Regions from separate parts of the Janthinobacterium sp. SUN176 genome, predicted to be linked through region 2. Evidence: predicted binding sites of a transcription regulator. Region 2 holds the regulator's gene; the other holds the start of a gene.
The links. Region 2 encodes sigma-54, which starts transcription at its own class of promoters, with help from an activator protein. Its sites were predicted from a motif close to TGGCANGNAANCTGCTTT; they were not measured.
Positions count from the first base shown of each region.

Region 1 (5,993 bases), on a different contig from region 2:
GAAATAAGAAAAAGGGGAAGGATGTGAAAACCGGCCCCAGGGGCCGGTTGCGGGACTTACAGGCCCAGGGTATCGATGTCGGCCAGCGAGTCGCGGCCCTTGTCGGAAATGTCGTGGCCCTCGCCTTCGGCGCGCGCCACGATGTGGGCTTTCTTGCCCAGGAAATAAGCCACGTCCGAGTCCAGCTTGGTCAGCGGATCGGTGGCGACGGCGCGCAGCCCCATGATGCAGCGGCGCAGGAACAGCAGTTGTTGTGCTTTCTCGGTGATGGACAAACGGCCATCGCGTGCATAGCTGAGCAGCTTCAGGCCGGACAGGCGCTTGGCATTGCGGGCAACGCAAGCGCTGGGGCGCTCGGTCTTGATGCCGCGTGCAACTTGCTCCAGCGCGTCATATTCATCGGTCGTTAATTTCTCGTTCTTCATTACTTTTCCATAAAAGGCCAGGTGTTCGGCCCCCATGGTACGCGCCCCGCTGCGCATCGGCAACAGGCAACGTGAATCTACCGCCGCCCGCCAGGCGGCCAGGCGGCGGAAACACGGGCGCGACGACCGTTATTTGTAGCTGCGCAGCAGCAGCCATGCCAGGCCGCAACCCGCCACGGCGCCCGCCAGGGCCAGCGCCACGAGGTTTTTGCTGGTGATCACAGGGCGCCGGCCCAGGTAAATTTTGTTATGCAAGGAATTGCCCACGATGGTCTCCTGTACAAGAATTTTTATGATGTCTCATTATAAGAACAGAATCGTGACGGCCGCATGACACTCGACAGTTAGAGCTTGATTTGTATCCACTCGGCAACATTTATTGGCGTTTTTGTTGTTTAAATGGCGTGGCGCTGGCGGCCACCGCGCAGTCCATTTCCGATCGGAAATAAACGCGGCGCGCATCTCCCCGTCACCGCCATGCCGGCGGTGCACCGCGCCCCGTCACTGCATTTTCACGGGCGGCGGCGGCGGCGTCGGCTCCTCGACGGGCACGGGCTCGATGTGGGGCGGCGTTTCCGGCGGCGGCGTGACGGGATCGCCTTCCGGCGGTGGCGGCATATCGGGTTCGGGCGTGCTGTGCGCACGCAACAGGGCAGGACGGAATTGGGTTTGCATGTGACCTCCTTTGCCCCACTCTAGCCGATGCGGCCAAATCCTGGCGCCCGCCAGTGGCAAGCCGCTGCGGGAACTAAACGGCGCGGCGCCACTCCAACCTAACAGGTCTCTCACCTGCGAATGCAAGCAATCCCCATGGCGCGCAAGAAAATCCTCTTTATGGCCGAGGCAGTGACCCTGGCCCACGTCGGCCGCCCCCTGAGCCTGGCCCAGGGACTCGACGAGGACAAATATGAGGTGCATTTTGCCTGCGCCGATGGCTATGACTTTTGCTTCAAGCAGGCGCCCTTTCGCCGCTGGCGCATCGACAGTATTTCATCGCTGCAATTCCTGCAGGCCTTGGCGCACGGCAAGCCCGTCTACACGGAAAGCACCCTGCACGCATATGTGGAAGACGACTTGCGCCTGCTCAATACCGTCCAGCCCGATCTCGTGATCGGCGACTTCCGCCTGTCGCTGTCCGTCAGCGCGCGCCTGCAGCGCATTCCCTACCTCACCGTCAGCAATGCCTACTGGAGTCCGTACGTGCGCCAGCACTACACGGTGCCCAGCCTGCCCCTGACCCGCCTGCTGCCCATCTGGCTGGCAGCCCCCCTGTTCCGCCTGATCCGCCCGCTGGCCTTCGCCTCGCATGCCGTGCCGCTGAACCGCGTGCGCCGCCGCCATGGCCTGCCCTCGCTGGGCAGCGACCTGCGGCGCATCTATACGGATGCGGACCGCACCCTGTACGCGGATATTCCGCAACTGTTCCCGCCGCACGCCATGCCGTCCACGCACGACTACCTGGGCCCCATCATCTGGGCGCCGCCGCTCGACTTGCCGGACTGGTGGCAGCGCCCGGAACTGAGCAGTGGACGGCCCATCATCTACGTCACCCTGGGCAGTTCCGGCCAGGGGCAATTGCTGCCGCGCGTGCTGCACGCGCTGGCGCCCCTGCCCGTCACCGTATTGGCGGCCACGGCCGGCACCGGCCGCGTCGATGCCGTGCCGCCGAATGCCCACGTCGCGCCCTTCTTGCCGGGCGACGCGGCGGCCCGGCGCGCCAGCCTGGTGATCTGCAACGGCGGCAGCCCCACCAGCCAGCAGGCGCTGACGGCCGGCGTGCCCGTCATCGGCATCGCCGGCAACCTCGACCAATTCCTCAACATGCACGGCATCGCGGGGACCGGCGCCGGCCTGCTGCTGCGCGCCGACCGCTTCCAGGAAACCGCCCTGCGCCATGCCGCCACGCGCATGCTCGACGATGGCCGGGCCAGGCTGGCGGCGCGTCAGCTGGCCACGGCCATGCGCGACTATGTGCCAGGGCAACGCTTGCTGCCCCATCTGCACGCCCTGCTGGGGCTTTCGCCGCAAGGCGGCCAGCCTTGACGGGCTGGCGTCGGCTTTTCTTACAGAGAGTCCGGCAACACCTGCAGCACGTCAACAAAAGCACGCCAAGTCCTTGATTTCAAAAGAACCTCATGCGTTGGCATGGAAGTCGCTTAAGTCTGGCCATGAGCACCTGCAGACAGGACTCAGGCAACACTTCCAGACTCACTCAACCACGAGGTGAATACAATGAAACTCTCAAAACTGAAACTGCTTCCGGCCGCGGCCGCACTGGCCATGTTGTGCGCCGCCGGTAGCGCACAGGCGGGCGCCTATGGCTACGCCTACAACAACATCTTCGGCTTGCAGATCGTCGCCGCCACGGGCTCGATCACCGCCCTGAACAGCACCACGATCTCGCGCGCCACGGCCACCTTGAATGGCGTCAGCGTCATCAATGGCGGTCCCGGCCTGCTCGACTCGCCCCGCGCCGCCATCGGCGCCGTGACCAAAGGGGAAAACAATTTCACGCAACAGGGCGCCTCGGGCAACTACTCGCGCGGCGATGCGCAGATCGTCAGCACGCAGTTTCCCTCGTTCCCGCCCGGCTCCACCTCCACGCAGGCGGTGAACGTGGCCGAGGCCCACCTGGCCGGCCCTGCCGGCACGGCCGACGCGTCCGGCCGCAACGGCTCGACCACGGGCTTTTCCGTCAACTTCGTCGTCGGTTCGCCCACGGCAACGCTGAGCTTTGACTTCTTCTCCTCGCCATTCATGCAAGTCTTCCTGCAAAGCACAGTGGGACAACTGTCCACCGCGACGGCCAACCTGGTGATGACCATTACCATCACCAACTCGACCGGTGCGACCGTCTTCAACTGGACACCCGATGGCGTCGTCGGCTCCGGCATCTTCGGTGGCACGGAAAACGCCGATGCGGCCAACCTGAACACCGGCCTGGCGACCAACTTCCTGACGCGCGGCAACCTGTTTACGTATAACCCCACCGGTTGCGGCACGCCTGGCGGCACCGGCGTGGGCACGACTTGCGGCGGCAACTTCAACGCCGTCAGCAATGCCCTCGCGGCCGGCAACTACACCTTGACCTTGAATGCGGTGGAGAGCGTGGACCTGGTCAAGCAGGCGCCGGAACCGGGCACCCTGGCGCTGCTGGGCCTGGGTCTGGCCGGCCTGGGCTATGCCAGCCGCCGCAAAGTCAGCGCCTGAACCAGGCAACAGGGGGATGCACAGGCGAGGGAGTTTCCTCGCCTTTTTCATGTGGCAAGCCTGTCGGTTTTCCTTACAACGCGGCCGACCAGGAGATGAGGATTTTCATGACTACATTTTCTTGTACCCGATTGCCCATGCTCCTGCTGAGCTTGCTATTGCTGGCCAGCAGCGGCCCTGCCGGCGCCGCCGCCTACGGCTATTCGTACACCAGCGTCTTTGGCCTGGTCATCAGCAATCCCTCCGGCTCCGTCACCCTGCTCAGCAACATCGACCTGTCGCGCACGACCGCCACGCTCAATGGCAGCAGCGTCATCAATGGCGGCAGCAACGAAATCGACGCGCCGCAGGCGAAACGCGGCGCCGTCACCAAGGGGGAAAACGACTTTACCCCGCAAGGCATGGGCAACGCCTCGTATGCGCGCGGCGAGGCGCAAATCGTCACCTCGCAAATCCCCCCCTTCCCACCGGGCTCGACCAGCACGCATACCGTGAACGCGGCAGAAACCTTCCTGACGGGCGGCGGCAGCGCGGACGCCTCGGGGCGCAACGGTTCCAGCACCGCGATGACCGTCAATTTCGTCGTCGGCCAACCGGGCGCGACCCTGGCCTTCGACTTCCAGGCCCTGCCCTTCATGCAGCTGTACCTGGACGCGCTGGCCGGCACGGGCTCGGCGGCCACGACGAATATGGCGATGACGTTCAGCATCATCGATGAACATGGCCAGATCGTCTTCAGCTGGGCGCCCGACGGCAAGCTCGGCTCCGGCATCCTGGGCGGCACCGAACTGGCCGATGCGGCCAGCCTCAACACGGGCTACGCGCAAACGCCGCTCACCAGCGGCAGCGTGTTCACCTACGATCCCAGCGGCTGCGGCGCGCCCACGGGCACGGGCGTCGGCACGACGTGCGGCGGGCAGTACGGCGCCGTCACGGACAGACTGGCGGCCGGCAGCTACACGCTGGTGTTGAATATGCTGAACAGTTCCGAACTGGCCTACGTGCCAGGCGTCACGCCAATGGCGCTGCCGGGCACCTTGCCGTTGCTGGCGGCTGGCCTGCTGGCGCTGGCCGGCCTGACGCCCCGGCGGCGGCGCTGACGAGACCGCCAGGCGCGCGCACGGCGTCACGCGCGCCTCACTGGCCCGCCGTTGGCGCCACCAGCAAGTCTTGCAGCGGACGGCGCAGCGAGCGCGCACTGGCCGCAGGGCCGGCGCCTATGCGCCCGAGAAACACGGCCCGATCCAACGCGGCCGCCCCCAGCACGGCCTGGCAGCGCACGGCCAGTGCCTGCGCCAGCTCCTGCAGGCCATCGGTGCGCGAAAAGGCGCGCCGTTCGCGCACATAGCGGGCGAAGATCAGCGGCGTCAGTTCCGGCTGCAATTGCAGGCCCAGTTGCGTGGCCGTCAGCCAGAAGCGTTGCATGGCGCGCCCGGCCGCCACGTAATCGTCGATGTGGCGCGGCGACGCGTCAGCCAGCAGCACGAAATGGGCGGCGCAATACAGGCCCGGCAGCAAGTCCATCTGCAGGCGCGGCGCGACGGTGCCCGCCAGCCAGGTATTGAAGAACTCCACGCGGCGCCAGCTGTGCATGACCCAGCGCATCAGGCGCGCCGTCATCGCGTCGACGCCCAGCGCCTGCTCCGGGATGCGGTCGGTGCTGTAGCGCGCACCCCACTCGATCACGTCGCGGTGCACCTTGTGCGCTTCCGGCATGGTCAGGCGCAGCTTCGCATTGTCGAACATCAGCCGCGCGCAGGCGAGGCGCGCGCGCCTGCCTTCGAACCACTGCACGCCGTAGCCGGACGGTAAGCTGGCCGCCAGCGCCGCCTTTTCGCTGGCGCGCAAGCTGCGCGTGCTGAGCCGGCGCCGCTGCACGCTGCGCTGCGGCAAGAAGGCCGCCAGCGGATCGGGCGGCATGCCGGGGCTGTCAACCAGGCGCACATCGAAGGTAGGCAGGGTGTCGGGCATGGACAGGCGCCGGCGCGCTTCCATGCGCAAGCCGTGGCTGCTGGCCGCCAGAGCCATGCTTTCGAGCAAGGCGCCCAGCGACAGCTGACTGGGATGGCCGTCGAGGTCGTACACGCAATGGCTGCGCGTATCGAAACCGTGCACGACGACATGGCGCGGCGCCACGACTTCAAAGCGCCACGGCTGCGTGTTGTCGCCGCTGGGCGCCCAGCGCGCCTGCTCGAGAATGTTTTCCAGCACGGGATCGATCTGCGGTGCTTGCGCCATTTATGCCCCCTGTGCAGCGCGGCGCCGCTGGATGATGGCCATCGTCAGGCGCTGCAACGGATGACGGTGGCCGCCAGGACGCCAGGTATGCACGAGCTTGTTGCGGTAGGCGTCGAAATG
Region 1 is NZ_JAPWIA010000001.1:2,566,381-2,572,373, forward strand. It holds gene O3299_RS11565 (hypothetical protein) at 57-425, opposite strand; gene O3299_RS11570 (hypothetical protein) at 555-680, opposite strand; gene O3299_RS11575 (hypothetical protein) at 927-1,100, opposite strand; gene O3299_RS11580 (glycosyltransferase) at 1,236-2,468, shown strand; gene O3299_RS11585 (EDSAP-1 family PEP-CTERM protein) at 2,658-3,635, shown strand; gene O3299_RS11590 (EDSAP-1 family PEP-CTERM protein) at 3,743-4,735, shown strand; gene O3299_RS11595 (nitroreductase family protein) at 4,773-5,873, opposite strand; gene O3299_RS11600 (ThiF family adenylyltransferase) at 5,874-5,993, opposite strand, start outside.
Region 1: O3299_RS11585 (EDSAP-1 family PEP-CTERM protein) is a predicted target of sigma-54. The motif match lies at 2,567-2,584, and genes of this name have one in related genera.

Region 2 (5,993 bases):
TCAATGTGCTGGAAGATACCGGTTACTATTGTGTCGACAACCTGCCACCGGCCTTGCTGCCCAGCCTGGTGCAGACCCTGCTCGACGAAGGTACACCGCAACTGGCCGTCGCCGTCGATGCGCGCAGCGCCGAGTCGCTGACCAGCCTGCCGCACAATGTGGCCCTGCTGCGCGACCAGGGGCACGACGTCAAGGTCATGTTCCTGACAGCCACCACGCATTCGCTGGTGGCGCGCTTCTCGGAAACGCGGCGCAGCCATCCGCTGTCGCACGAATTGCGTCCGAACCAGAATCCGGCCAGCCGCCGCACCCTGATCGAGTGCATTTCGGAAGAGCGCGAACGCCTGTCGACCATCGAACAGCTGGGCCATGTGATCGACACGTCGGAACTGAGCGCCAACAAGCTGCGTGCCTGGATCAAGGATATCGTCGCCTCCGAACGCGCGCCGCTGACCCTGTTCTTCGAATCGTTCGCCTTCAAGCTGGGCGTGCCGCTGGACGCCGATTTCGTCTTCGACGTGCGGGCCTTGCCGAATCCCTATTACGACCTCGCCTTGCGCCCCCTCGACGGACGCGACGCGCCCGTGATCGCCTTCCTCGACGCGCAGCCCAGCGCGCTGGAACTGCTGGCCGACATCCGCGCCTTCATCGAGAAATGGTTGCCATCATTCAAGTCCGACAACCGCAGCTACCTGACGGTGGCCCTCGGTTGCACGGGCGGCCAGCACCGCTCCGTGTACATGGCGGAGCGGCTGGCGCAATATTTCGGCCCCAACGAGCGCGTGGTACTGCGCCACCGCGAGCGCAGCTAGTTAATCGAGGTGGCGCAGCGGATGCGCAGCGGCCGGCCAGACGGGGGCAAAGAAGCGCGCCACCATGGCCGCGTCGACTTCGTCCAGGCTGGCGGGGTTCCAGCGAGGGGCATTGTCCTTGTCGACCACCAGCGCGCGCACGCCCTCGAGCACTTCGCCATGTTCGAAATTATGGCGTACCACCGTGCGCTCCAGGCGCAGGCAATCGGCCACGCCCAGGTGGGCGCCCCGCTGCAGCAATTCCAGGGTCACCGACATCATCAAGGGCGAACGCAAGCGCATGGCCGCCAGCGCCTTGGCGGCGAACGCACTGTCGTCCTGCGCCAGCGAGGCCATGATGGCCGCAACGGAGCCGGCGCTGAAATGGCGGTCCAGCGCCGCGCGCGCCGTGGCCAGGGGGGATACCCCCGCCTCGGCCTGGAATGGCGCCGCCAGCGCCTTGATGGCCACAGGCAAGGCCTCGCCCGGCGTCGATTCAAACAGGTCCAGCAGCGCCCCCATCTGCGCTTCGGGCAGGTAGACATCGGCCAGGCCCGTGTACAGGGCGTCGGCCGCGTTGATCGTCAAGCCCGTCAAGCCCAGGTACAGGCCCAGCTGGCCGGCCAGGCGGGACAGGAAATAACTGCCGCCCACGTCCGGGAACAGGCCGATATTGACTTCCGGCATGGCCATGCGCGTGCGGCCCGTCACGATGCGCAAGCGGTTGCCTGGCCCGGCTTGCGCCACGCCCATGCCGCCGCCCATCACCACGCCATCCATCACGGCGATATACGGTTTCGGGTAGAAATGAATTAAATGATTTAAAGCATATTCTTCCGTAAAGAAATCTTCCAGCAGGGCGCTGCCGCCTTGCGGCGTGGCCAGACCCGCATCGTAAAAGAAACGGATGTCGCCGCCGGCGCACAGGGCTTTGTCGCTGCTGGAGCGGATCACGACGGCGTCCACCTGCGGATCGTCGCGCCAGGCCAGCAGGGCCGCGCTCAGGGCGCGCACCATCTCCAGCGACAGGGAATTCAAGGCTTTCGGACGGTCGAGCACGATGTGCCCGGTGCGGTTGCGGATGGAAGTCTGGACGAAGTCGCTCATGGCAGGCAGGAAAGAAGTGAAAGTGCGAATATTCTAATGCCTGCGCGGGGAACATTGCGTTCCGCTGGGCGCAAAAAAGGGCGCAATGTGCGCCCTTAGTTGATCACAACTGCTGGAAGCGGGTGGCCTTAGACGGCGACGACGGCTTCTTCCTCGGAGTTGTCTGGCAGATGCTTGATCGCCTCTTTACCGTGCCCTTGCACTTTGGTTTTGTATTTCATCACTTGCCTATCGAGCTTGTCGATCAGCGTATCGATCGCGGCGTACAGGTCGTGCGCCAAGCTTTCCACATAGACAGTCTTGCCGCTCAAACGCAGGTTGACTTCAGCCTTTTGACGTTTTTCTTTCTCTTTGAGGTTATCCACGGTCAGAATCACGGCGATATCGATGACTTGATCGAAATGACGTTTCACGCGCTCCAGCTTCGTTTGTACGTATTCACGGATGGCTGGTGTCACTTCGAGATGATGTCCGCTGATGGTGAGATTCATACACACTCCTAAAGATGATCGGGTTCGTGCGGTCCATCCTATCCGGCCCGCAGAGGAACCGAAAAAAACTTACAAACACTTACGCAGGCTCACTGGCGGAATTTTTAATGCTTCCCGGTATTTGGCAACAGTACGTCGCGCAATCACCATGCCTTGTTCCCCCAGCATGTCCGCAATCTTACTGTCGGATAAAGGATTTTTAGGGTCTTCTGCTCCTGTCAGTTGCACGATCAATGCCCGTATCGCCGTCGATGACGCTTCGCCCCCCGCTTCGGTGGCGACGTGGCTACCAAAGAAATATTTCAACTCGAACATGCCGTGCGGGGTCAGCATGTACTTTTGAGTTGTTACCCGCGAGATAGTACTCTCGTGTAAACCCAGTGTATCAGCTATTTCACGGAGCACAAGGGGGCGCATGGCAACGGCCCCATGCGAGAAAAAGTTCTTTTGTCTTTCTACTATCGCCTGCGCCACGCGCAGGATCGTGTCGAAGCGCTGGCGCATATTCTTGATCAGCCACTTGGCTTCCTGCAACTGTGCGCCCATGGCGCCCTCCCCCTTGCCCTGCTTGAGCAAGTTGGCGTACATGGCGTTGACGCGCAGGCGCGGCATGACGTCGTTGTTCAAGGTCACTTGCCAGCCATTGCGCGCGCGCTTGACGACGACGTCGGGCACCACGTAATCGGACACGTCCGAGGCGAACACGGCGCCCGGATGCGGATTGCACTGGCGAATCACCGTCTGCGCTTCGCGCAAGTCTTCATCGTCGCAATCGAGGGCTTTTTTCAGCTTGTTGAAATCGCGCTGGGCAAACCAGGCCAGGTGCTTTTCCACGATGACGAGGGCCATGCGCCGCGTCACCATGGCGATGTGTGGCAAGCGCTTGATTTGCAGGGCCAGGCATTCGGACGCGTTGCGCGCGCCCACGCCCGGCGGATCGAAACTTTGCAGCAGCGACAAGGCCGTGCGCATCTCGTCGGCGTCGATTTCCAGCTCTTCCGGCAGGCGCGCCAGGATGTCGTCGAGCGACTCTTCCAGGTAGCCATTGTCGTCGAGCGCGTCGATGATCAGCTCGACCAGCGCGCGGTCGCGCAATTCGAGCACCGTCACGCGCATCTGCTCCATCAGGTGTTCGCGCAGAGTGCAGTGATGGGCCTCCAATTGCGGACGCGAATCTTCGTCGTCGGGCGCCTTGCCCCGGCTCGCCTCACTCCAGTCGCTGTCGCCGCCATCCGCGGCGGCCGGGCTGTCGCCCCCCTCGCCGTCAAACGCTTCCGCTTCGGCCGGCGCTGCGGGCGCCTCCTGGCCTGGCGGCTGGGGCGGCGCTTCGGCCGGTGCGGCCGTGGAGCTCAAGGCCCCGTCGGACAGCAGGCGCAGCGAGCGGTCGAGCGGATCATCGAGGCGTTCGAGCAAGGGATTGTCCGTCAGCAATTGCTCGAGTTCCTGGTGCAATTCCAGGGTAGACAATTGCAACAGGCGTATCGATTGCTGCAACTGCGGCGTCAGTGCCAGGTGCTGCGAAGTGCGCAGCTGCAATGATTGTTTCATTGGCTTACATGCGGAAGTGTTCGCCCAGATAGACCCGGCGTACCGACTCGTTCGCAATGATGTCGTCGGGGCGTCCCGACGCCAGCACCGAGCCCTGGTTGATGATGTAGGCGCGGTCGCAAATACCCAGCGTCTCACGCACATTATGATCGGTAATCAGCACGCCGATATTGCGCTCCTTCAAGAAACGCACGATGCGCTGGATCTCGATCACGGCGATCGGATCGACGCCGGCGAACGGCTCGTCGAGCAGCACGAAACGGGGATCGGTGGCCAGCGCGCGGGCGATTTCCACGCGGCGGCGTTCGCCACCGGACAGGGACAGCGCCTGGTTCTCGCGCAGCTTTTCAATCTGCAAGTCGGCCAGCAATTTATCCAGCCGCTCCTCGATCTCGGCCTTCGTCAGCGGACGGCCTTCGACGGTCTGGATTTCCAGCACGGCGCGGATATTGTCTTCCACCGTCAGCTTGCGGAAAACGGACGCTTCCTGCGGCAGGTAGGACAGGCCCATCTGCGCACGGCGGTGGATCGGCAGGCTGGAGATATCCACGCCGCTGATATCGATGCTGCCACCATCGGACGGCACCAGGCCGACGATCATGTAGAACGAGGTGGTCTTGCCGGCGCCGTTCGGGCCCAGCAAGCCCACCACTTCGCCGCATTCGACTTGCAGCGAAACATCATGCACGACTTGCCGCTTGCCATAGGTTTTTTGCAGCCCGCGAACGATCAGGGTGCTGCCGCAACGTGTATTTTCCATTATTTCTTTCCTGGCGCGGGCGTGGCCGGCGCTTTCTCCGCTGCCGGCGCCTTGGTCTTCGGCTGGATCACCATGCGCACGCTGCCGCCATCGGCGGTGCTGGTGCCGCTGTTGGAATTTTCCATCGCAAATTCTTCCTTGCGGCTGTCATACGAGATGAAAGCGCCATTGGCCACATCGGTGACTTTCGCGCCTTCCAGGCGCGTCAGCTTGGCTCTGGAAAACAGTTTCACCACTTCCGTCTTGTTGTCGTATTCCACGCGCTCCGCTTCGCCTTCGACCCACAGGTCGCCCGCGCCATCACGCTTCTGGCGGAAGGTCGCAAGCTTGCCGGGATCGGCCCAGAAGGTGATGAACTGGTAGCCTTGCGGGTCTTCCGTGATCAGGGCCCGGCCCGCCTTCATGGTCAGGGTACCCTTGACCAGCACGACGTCGCCCGTCAGGGTGCGCACCTGCTTGACGTCATCGACGTGGCCGCTGCGTGCCGTGATGACGGCTTCCTTCTCGGAATCGGCCTTCTCGGCATGCGCCGCGCCCATGATGGCCAGCGAAAATACGGTCAACAGCAAGATGTTCTTCATAGTATGGTTTCCTTGTTTCATTCTGTCATTTTGCCGCCGCGGCCGGGCGCGGTTTCGGCGGGAGGACCATGCGCAGCGCATTCTGCACTTCCACCACGCCGGTGGCGTTATTCGCCTTCATGCCGACGCCATTGATGCGCGAGGCGCCCGTCAGGATATCGACAGGCACGTCCGTTTCCATTCTTTCCTCGTCCGGGAACACCGTCAGCGCTTCCGTCTTGACCGTCAGGTTCTGCGCCTTCGGACTGGCCACGCGGTCGATCACGACCTTGCGGTGCAGTTGCAGCCGGGTATTGTCCTGGTCGATATGCGCCAATTCCGCATTCATGTTCATCGGCGGCATGCCTGGCGTGAGCTTGCGCACGAAGGGCTGGTCGATATCGGACGAATCGTCCAGCGGATAATGCGTGAGCTTGGTGCCCGACACGATATAGCTGGGCTTGCCCGTCAAGTCCATGCGCACCATGCTGAAATTGGTGATGAAATAGTCGGGTTCATCCAGATGCTTGCTGGCCGTGATGTCCTGGCCATTCTTGTTCATCACCTCGAGCAGCCAAAAGCTGCCCAGCGCGACGACAACCGCGCCCAGCACGGTAAAAATCATGCGCCAGCGATGGGCGCCTCCTGGCTTACGCATAGGGCTTCACTCTTTCAAAGGTCACTGGCGAGGCGGCGCGCCTCACTCCAGGAACGGCGCCATGACGCGCGCATAGTT
Region 2 is NZ_JAPWIA010000004.1:94,987-100,979, reverse strand. It holds gene rapZ (RNase adapter RapZ) at 1-812, shown strand, start outside; gene O3299_RS23305 (enoyl-CoA hydratase/isomerase family protein) at 813-1,898, opposite strand; gene hpf (ribosome hibernation-promoting factor, HPF/YfiA family) at 2,027-2,389, opposite strand; gene O3299_RS23295 (RNA polymerase factor sigma-54) at 2,459-3,937, opposite strand; gene lptB (LPS export ABC transporter ATP-binding protein) at 3,942-4,697, opposite strand; gene lptA (lipopolysaccharide transport periplasmic protein LptA) at 4,697-5,278, opposite strand; gene lptC (LPS export ABC transporter periplasmic protein LptC) at 5,304-5,915, opposite strand; gene O3299_RS23275 (HAD family hydrolase) at 5,958-5,993, opposite strand, start outside.